One region of the Paeniglutamicibacter sp. MACA_103 genome, then DNA from elsewhere that is predicted to be linked to it. Evidence: riboswitches for the same ligand, from Rfam matches in the RefSeq annotation. Region 1 holds a riboswitch; the other holds the start of a gene.
The links. Region 1 has a riboswitch for S-adenosylmethionine ahead of ACIPVK_RS06865 (hypothetical protein). Riboswitches for the same ligand answer to the same signal wherever they lie in the genome.

Region 1 (4,451 bases):
CCTGGTCACGCTGGCAGGGGCCCGGGGCGTCCAGGTGCCGCTGGACGCGGCCCATCGCCACGACCCGGAGGCCATGCTCCGGGCCATCACCGAACGCACCGCGGTGGTGCTGCTGTGCAACCCCAACAACCCCACCGGAACGGTGCTGGGGATCGGCGAGGTCGATTCCTTCCTCGCGAGGGTTCCGGGCCGGGTGCTCGTGGTGCTCGACGAGGCCTACATCGAGTTCTCCGGATCCAGTGGGGACACCCTGACGCTGCTGCGGAAGCACCCGAACCTGGTCATCCTGCGGACCTTCTCCAAGGCCCATGCCCTGGCCGGGGCGCGGGCCGGATACCTGCTGGGAGAGGAGGGCATCGTCCGCGCCATTCGCAAGGTGGCCCCGCCCTTCGGGCTGAGCGCGGTGGCAGAGGCCGGCGCCGTGGCGGCACTCGCCGACACCGACTACCTGTTCGGCACCGTGGCCGCGGTGGCGGGCGAACGCGAATTCCTGCACCGGGAACTGGAGGCCCGCGGTTTTCGCGTCCCATGCAGCGGAGGCAACTTCCTCTGGATCCCGGAAGACGGCCGGCCGGCGGCGGTCATCGAACGCGCGTGCGCCGCGCACGGGGTTTCGGTCCGGGCCTTCGACGGCGCGGGTGTGAGAGTGACCATTGGCCCGCGTCTGGCCTCCCTCGCAGTCCTCGCCGCCTTGGACGAGCCGGCAGCGGCGCGGCCCCCTCAAACGCCGCAGACAGTACCCACCACCCACCCAATCCACAGCACTGGAGGTGCATCGTGATCAGCACAAGTGAAAAGCACGTCATCGAGGAACCGGTGGCGACCACCCAGACGAGCGAGGACGGGTTCTTCGTCGTGGACGTGGTGGACATCCGGCGGGAATCCGAGTCGGTGCTCTCCCTGGGCATTGCCCGCCCGGATGGTCTCGCCCTGCCGGACTGGGGTCCGGGATCGCACGTCGACGTCATGCTCCCCAACGGGCTGCTGCGCCAATACTCCCTGTGTTCCGCCCCCGGGGACCCGCGCTGGCGTTTGGGGGTGTTGCGGGAGCCCGCCGGCCGCGGCGGATCCGCCTACATCCACGACCAACTGAAGCCCGGCGAGCAGCTGCGCGTCAGGAGCCCGCGCAACAACTTCGTGCTCGGGCCCGCAGCCGAATACGTGTTCATCGCCGGCGGCATAGGCATCACGCCCATCCTGCCCATGCTGCGCGCGGCCGAGGCCTCCGGGGTACCGTGGCGCCTTGTCTATCTGGGGCGCAGCCGCAGCTCCATGGCCTTCACCGGCGAACTGGCGCAGTACGGCGAGAAGGTCCACGTGCACGCGGACGATGAGTCCGGGCTCTATCCCCTGGGTGGGCTGCTCGGCGACCCGGCGGCGGGATTCCACGCCTACGTGTGCGGCCCCGGCCCGCTACTGGACTACATCGCCACGCTCACCTCCGGTTGGCAGGACCCCGCACGGTTCCACTTCGAACGCTTTGTCGCCGACCCGACCGCGAGCGCGCCCGCCGCGGGAGACCATGAATTCACCGTGGAGACGACCGAGGGACTTGAAGTGCAGGTTCCGGTGGGCACCAGCATCCTCACCGCACTGGAAGAAGTCGGGGTGCGGGTGCTGAACTCCTGCCGGGAGGGCATCTGCGGGACCTGCGAGACCCCGGTTCTCTCGGGGGAGATCGACCACCGCGATTCGCTGCTCAGCGATCAGGAGCGGGAGGCCGGCGACACCATGATGATCTGCGTGTCGCGCTGCAAGGGCGGGCGCCTGGTGCTGGACATCTAGCACCCTGCCCCCCGGGCGTCAGGCGCGCAGGCGGAAGAACGAACTGCCGACCAGCTCGTGCGCCCCGGGCAGCAGGACCACCAGCAGCTCGGGGTTGAACTGGCCCTCGACGGGCCCGTGGCCCTCCAGGGCCGCCGAGAGCTTGTGCGGGGCCAGCGCCTCCAGCAACCACTCGTCGGGACCGGCACCCACGTGTAGCAGGTCGGTCTCGGCATCGAGGTTGAGCCAGGCGGTGATCCAGTCGCCGGCGAAGCGCGGCAGCGGGTTCGCTGTGGGGGATGAGGTCAGGGTGGGGCTGTACATGAAGTGCACACGTCCTTGGGGTTCGTTGTCCTTGCCCCTCCGCGCGGGATGCGCGACGGGGCCGCTTCGTCATCCGAACCACCCACCGTGCAACTATGGGGTTGGTATCTGGGAAAGGTCGGAGCCTTGCCTTGCGGCAGCCAGAATTCGTGAAGCTGTACCAACCCTACGGCGAAGCGGGGACACTTTGCCAGCGCGGGCGTGCGGGGAGCAACAAACGGTCATCTGTGACGGGGAGTGCCCCTGCCTTCCCGAAAGGGGTTCACTTCACCGTCGGCATCGGCTCCTGCTGGGTGATGCAGTGGATGCCGCCGCCGCGGGCGAAGAGCTCGCGGGCATCGACGCCCACCACCGTGCGCCCCGGGTAGGCGTCGGCAAGGACGGCAAGGGCCTTTTCGTCGTTGGGGTCGTTGAAGGTGCAGGCCACCACGCCGTCGTTGACGACCAGATGGTTGATGTAGCTGTAGTCCACGAACCCCTCGGCGTCGCGCAGCGTCGCCGGTGCCGGGACCTCGATGACGGTGAATTCGCGGCCCTGCGCATCGGTGGCGCCGTGGAAGGATGCGGCGATTTCCCGGCTGACCGCGTAGTCCGGGTGCTCGGGGTCCTCCTGCATGTGCACCAGCACGGTGCCCGGGGAGGGGAGCGTCGCGGCGATGTCCACGTGCCCGCGGGTGCCCAACTCCTCGCTGTCGCGGGTCAGCCCGCGCGGGAGCCAGTGCACCTTGGCCGCGCCCAGGGTGCGCGCGAACTCCGCTTCGACCTCGGCCTTGGTGATGCCGGGGTTGCGCCCGGGATCCAGCTGCACGGTCTCGGTGGCCAGCACCGTGCCCTGCCCGTCCGTGTGGATGCCGCCGCCCTCGTTGACCAGGGTCGAGGCGACGCGGGGCACGCCGGCCCACTCTGCCACCCGCTTGCCGATCAACGCGTCCTTGTCCCAGGCCGCCCAGTCCTGGGCGCCCCAGCCGTTGAACACCCAGTCGATGGCCGCGAGGCCGCCGTCCTCGTCCGTGACGAAGGTCGGTCCGATGTCGCGCATCCATGCGTCGTTGAGTTCGGCCGTGCGGATCTCGATGCGCTCATCGAGGTAGCGTGCGGCAATTTCCACGTCCGCGGGGTCCACCACCATGATGACCGGTGCGAACCCGGCCACCGCGTGGGCCACGTTGGCCCAGGTCGAGCGGGCCGCGTGCGCCTCGGCCTCGGTGTCGCCCAGCGTGTATCCCTCGTGGGGGAAGGCCATCCAGACGCGCTTCTGGGCCGAGGTCTCGGCGGGCATTGACCAGCTCATGATGCGTGCTCCTGCAGGGGTCGGTGGTGCGCGAGGCAACAGGGCCCGGCAAGGGGCACATGGGATCGGCGTCACACTAAATGAATGTCGTTCGTTTATTATGGCGGCTGCGCGAGGCATGCGCAAGGGGTGCCCCGTGAAACGCACCGGGCCCGCCGGCCGGCGATTCCGGCGGCGGGCCCGTGGCTGGGCTGGCGTCCTAGGCCATGGCGCCCTGGAGGTCCGCGGCGCGGACTGTGGGGAAGTCGATGTCGACCGCGGCGGCCTTGTTGTAGAAGTTGGTCAGCGTGTTCAGTGCGACGGCGGCGACGATCTCGCCGATTTCCTCGTCGGTGGCGCCGGCGGTGCGCACCGCGGTGAACTGCTCCTTGGTGACCGCGCCCCGGGTCTCGAGGATGGCGGCGGCGAACTTCAGCACTGCGTCGGTCTTGGGGTCCGCGGCCCGGGCACGGCGGGCGTCGAGGATCTCGTCCTTGCCCAGTCCGGCCTGGTGGGTGCCGGTGTAGGTGTGGACCGAGAGGCAGTAGTCGCAGGCGTTGGCCTGCGCGGTGGTCAGGGCGAGGCGTTCGCGCGTCACGGCGTCCAGGGCGCCGCCGGCCAGAGCGGCGGAGAGGCGGAGGTAGCCCTTGAGTGCGGCGGGGCTGTTGGCCATGGCCTTGGCCATGTTCGGGACGGCCCCCATGGCGCCCTGGACCTGCTTGAGCAGGGTCGCGGCGGTGCCCTCGGCGGTTTCCGGCTGGATGAATTCAATGCGTGACATGTTTGGCTCCTCGGTCGATTGTTCTTACGGTTTGGCTGGCGTCCAAACGTTAGAACGAGTAAAACACAATCTTCTCACGGTTGCAAATCACTGTTACCATAAGAATATGACGTTGATGTATGAAGGGGGCGCGCCCCTGCTGCGCGATGCGCTGGCGCTGGACCTGGCGAACACCCACTATGCGGTGCGCGGCAAGGCGGCCGAGGGCCTGCGGTCCGCGGCCGACCTCGACGCCTGGCTGCATGCACTGATGCCTGAACTGGCGGCGGGGGGCGGCGTCGGCGATCCCGGACAGCGGGACCTGGAGAGGTT
Region 2 (4,451 bases), on a different contig from region 1:
TCCCTCAACGCAGCACGGCGAAGGCCGCCACTTTCCTTCCGGATCGTGGCGGCCTTTGCCGTGTACGGCGAGGCTAGAGCCCGCGGCCGACTTCCCAGATGCTCTCCGAGGTGCCGGTGAGCAGCGCATTGACGGAGGCCGCCTGCGCGTCGGTGAACGAGGCGATGTAGTCGACGATGGCCCGGGCCCGGCCCAGCCGCTCGATCTCCCCGCGCGAGGCCTCGGCGAACAACCTGGGGGATTCGGCATGGAGTTTGCGGTATTCGCCGGTTGCAGCCTCGACGGAGTCCAGCAGTCGGCGCGGTGCACGGGCGGCGTCCTGCGGATCGTCCAGCCATGCCGCCAGCCCCTCGGCCAGCGAGCGGATGATGCGGGTCTGGCCGCGCTGGTACAGCGCCAGGTCGGAGCGTTCGAGCACAAAGCGTTCGTGCACGAACTTGAGCACCACCACGTCATGCCAGGCCTCGTCGGCCAGCCGGACGTGCCCGCTGCGGACCTCAGGGTCCTTCTCCACCGCGATCGAGGCCTGCAGCCTGTCGATCCAGCGCCGGGTGAAGGCGGTGACGGCGCGGTCGGCATCCAGGCCGCCGTCATAGGGCAGGGACAGCAGGCCCTCGACCAGGTCGTGGCCCACGCGCTGCACCGAGGCGCGGAAGGCCTCGGCATTGGCGATCCACGGGTCCTTCGCCGCGACCCGCCGCCAGGTGCGCTCGAGCCCGTGGCCGGGCAGGCGCTGGTCCAGCTCGCGCGCATCCAGCCCGGCGAGTTCGGCCCCGGAGTCGAGCCAGCGCCGCAGCTCGGTGGAGACCAGGGAGTATTGCAGCACCCCGGCACGGTAGAAATCGTCCAGGTCGTGCACCGCGTAGGCGATGTCGTCGGCGATGTCCATGACCGAGCATTCCAGGGTCTGCTGGTGCTCGGCGATCTGCGGGAACACCGAGAGCACATCGCGCATCTCGGCCGCCTCGATGTCGTAGGCCGAGTACTTCAGCGCGGGGCTGCCTCCGCCAAGGCCCACGCCGCGAGGCAGCAGTTCCGGGGGCCTCACGGGCATGGAACGCCATTCGTTGCGGGTCCAGGGGTATTTCAGCACCGCCGCGCGCACCGCCCGGGTCAGGTTCAGCCCGCGCGGGCTCGCGTCGCAGCTGTCCAGCGCGGTGAGGATGCGGAAAGACTGGGCGTTGCCCTCGAACCCGTCGGGCAACCCGAGGATCTGGCGGGCCGCCCGGTCAAGTTCCTGTTCGCCCAGGTGCCCGAAGGGCGGGTGGCCCAGGTCGTGTGCCGCGGCGGCGGCCTGCACCACGACGGGGTCGCAGCCGCCGAGCTGCGCCACCAACGTGCGCGTGGGCTCGTCGGCATTGCGCAGCCCGATGGCGATGGAGCGTGCCACGGCCGAGACCTTCAGCGAGTGGGTGAGCCGGTTGTGCACCACGGTGCCCGCTCCGGCCTGCGGGATCACCTGGGTCACCGCCGAGAGCCGGGAGAAGTACGGGGAGAAGCGGATGCGCTCGATATCGACGCGGAATTCGTCTTCCCCGGGCCGCGAGTCCTCGCGGATCGCCCGTTCCCGTCCGCCGCTGAGGTGGGTCGTGTTCCTGTAGTCCATGGTGCGCACCAGCCTAGTGGAAGCCGGGGCGCAGGAACCCTGCGACGCGATCCGCGCAACGTCGCGGGCCCGGCATCCGGGCACGACGACCCGGGGTCCGGCCGCTGCGGCTTCCCCGGGCGGCGCTGGCAGCGCACGTCATAATGGCTTCACGCGTTTCGCCGGGCGTAACGCGCGGCGTAAAAATCCCCGCATATCCGGTGAAAGGGGCGAATCAGCCGCTGTAACAATGTGACCGGGGCCGCCGATGAAAATGACGCCGTGTGGACACATGAAGTGTTTTTGCCCTTCGTGACGGCCGGGCCGGCAAGCTCCTTGCGGTCTGGATCGGGGCTGTTCCAAGATGGATACATCAACCATCAAGAGCGGCTGAGAGATCTGGCTCGTTGACGCCGCAGCAACCATCATCCGATGGAGTCCCGTTTCGGGGATTCCTGTCGGCGAGGGTGCTAATGCCAGAAGCGATGGAGCCGCTTCAAGGTTCACACATCATCGCCGCAGGAGATCCGTGACGGATCCCTGGGGCTTTTGTGGCGATCCCTGATGCCTCCCTCGTACCAACGAGGAGACACACATGAGCATTGGAACGACAGCCGCACCGCCGTCACTGTCCTATGAGCTGTACCCGCCGGTGAACCGCGACGCCACCGAGGGGATCTTCAACAGCATCCAGGCCCTGGAGGCAACCGATCCGGACTACGTGTCGGTGACCTACTCGGGGTCCCCGGAACGCCGCAACGCGTCGCTGGAACTGATCGAGCACTTGGTCCAGAACACCCGGCTGCGCCCGCTGGCGCACCTGACCTGTGTGGGGGAGAGCCGCGAATCCCTGCAGAACCTCATCCGCCACTTCATCTCCCTGGGGGTCCGCGGGGTGCTGGCACTGCGCGGGGACCTGCCCACGGATCCGGATGAATGGCGCGGGGAATTTCCCTTCGCCCGCTACCTGATCGAACTCATTCGCGAGGTCGAGGCGGACCACTCGGCCGCCCTGGCCGGGGGACGGCTGGGCGTGGGCGTTGCCGCCTACCCGATCCGGCACCCGGAGTCCCCGTCCTTCGAGCACGACGTGGAGGTATTGCTGGCCAAGGAACGTTCCGGGGCCAACTACGCAATCACCCAGGTCTACTTCCAGGCCAATGAATACACCAACCTCGTCGAATCCGCCCGCCGTGCCGGGGTCACCATCCCGATCATCCCCGGCGTGATCCCGCTGAATTCGCTCAGGCGGCTGAACCGACTGGCCTCGATGACCGGGATCGCCCCCGACCCGTTCCTGGCCCACGCGCTGGAGACCGCCGGATCGGACGCCGAGCGCCACCGCATCGGCGTGGACGCCGCCGTCAACCTGGCCAGGCGCGCCTTCGAGGACGGGGCGCCGGGCGTGCACCTGTACACCTTCAACGACCACCGCGGCTCCCTCGACGTCATCGAACAGCTCGAATTGCCGCGGACCCGCGCACAGGCCAGCAACACCTGGGCCACCCGCGCCGCCGTCTAGACCCACCTGCATTCCCACCACTTTCCACAACGCCAGAAAAACAGGAGAAACACCATGTCGAAGCCAACCTTCCCCGCCGCCTCCGTCCTCGGATACCCGCGCATCGGGCCCAACCGCGAGCTCAAGAAGGCCCTCGAGGCGCACTGGGCCGCCCGCACCGACGAGGCCACGCTGCACGCCGCGGCCCTCGAACTGCAGAACTCCAACCTCGCCACCCTCACCGGGCTGGGCCTGGCGGCCGGCGACGCCTCGCTGCCGGGCGACTTCGCCTACTACGACCAGGTGCTTGACGCGACCGTCGCACTCTCGGCCCTGCCGGCCCGCTTCGCCGACCTGGCCGACGCCGACGGCGCCATCGACACCGCCGCATCCTTCGTGCTGGCCCGCGGCGACGAATCCCGCGCCCCGCTGGAAATGACCAAGTGGTTCGACACCAACTACCACTACCTGGTCCCGGAAATCGGCGAGGGGACCCCCGTCAAGGCCAACGCCACCGCCCTGGTCGAATCCTTCAAGGCCCACGCGGCCAACGGCAACACCATCCGCCCCACCCTCGTGGGCCCGATCACCTACCTGCTGCTGGCCAAGGCCGAGGACGGCGCACCGGCCGGCTTCGACCCGCTGTCGCGCATCGATACGGTCGTGGCCGCATACGGCGAGATCCTTGCCGCCCTGGCCGCCGCCGGCGCACCCTGGGTCCAGCTTGACGAGCCGGCCCTGGTCACCGACCGCGGCGCCGCCCTGGCGGTGCCCGGCGAACTCGCCGAGACCGTCTACTCGAAGCTGGCCGCCGCCACTCAGCGCCCGGCACTGCTGGTGAGCCTCGGCTACGGCACCGCCGGCGAGGTCGCCCGCCCGGGCGCCACCCAGGGCCTGCTGGCCCGCGCCGGCGTCGAAGCCGTGCACGCCGACCTGGTCCGCGGAGCCGTACCCACCGCCGAATTCCTCGGCGACCTGGCCGGTTCCACCCTGGTCGCGGGCATCGTGGACTCGCGCAACATCTGGCGCAACGACCTCGCCGCCTCGCTGGCCACGCTCGCCGCGCTGCGCACCGAGGTCGAAAAGGCCGGCGGCACCCTGGCCGTCGGCACCGCCACCTCACTGCAGCACGTCCCGCACGATGTCGCCCTGGAAGCGAACCTCCCGGCACACCTGCCCGAATGGCTGGCCTTCGCCAACCAGAAGGTCGCCGAGGTCATCACCCTGGCCAAGGGCCTGGCCGAGGGCGAATCCGCCATCGCCGCACAGCTCTCGGCCGCCGAGTCGGCCATCGCCCACCGCGCCGGATTCGCCGGGACCACCGTCGCCTCGGTGCGCGAGCGCCTGGCCAACCTCACCACCGCC

Region 2: it holds a riboswitch for S-adenosylmethionine, as region 1 does, so the genes downstream of both, ACIPVK_RS02695 (methylenetetrahydrofolate reductase) here and ACIPVK_RS06865 (hypothetical protein) in region 1, are expected to answer to the same signal.

Annotation. Positions count from the first base shown of each region.
Region 1 covers NZ_JBIXLN010000010.1:80,971-85,421, forward strand. Annotated here, with positions in the region: gene ACIPVK_RS06855 (aminotransferase class I/II-fold pyridoxal phosphate-dependent enzyme) at 1-781, shown strand, start outside; gene ACIPVK_RS06860 (PDR/VanB family oxidoreductase) at 778-1,785, shown strand; gene ACIPVK_RS06865 (hypothetical protein) at 1,804-2,088, opposite strand; SAM riboswitch class IV at 2,111-2,243, opposite strand; gene ACIPVK_RS06870 (agmatine/peptidylarginine deiminase) at 2,351-3,379, opposite strand; gene ACIPVK_RS06875 (carboxymuconolactone decarboxylase family protein) at 3,579-4,139, opposite strand; gene ACIPVK_RS06880 (CGNR zinc finger domain-containing protein) at 4,255-4,451, shown strand, end outside.
Region 2 covers NZ_JBIXLN010000003.1:176,118-180,568, forward strand. Annotated here, with positions in the region: gene ACIPVK_RS02690 (deoxyguanosinetriphosphate triphosphohydrolase family protein) at 74-1,606, opposite strand; SAM riboswitch class I at 1,960-2,077, shown strand; gene ACIPVK_RS02695 (methylenetetrahydrofolate reductase) at 2,181-3,107, shown strand; gene metE (5-methyltetrahydropteroyltriglutamate--homocysteine S-methyltransferase) at 3,162-4,451, shown strand, end outside.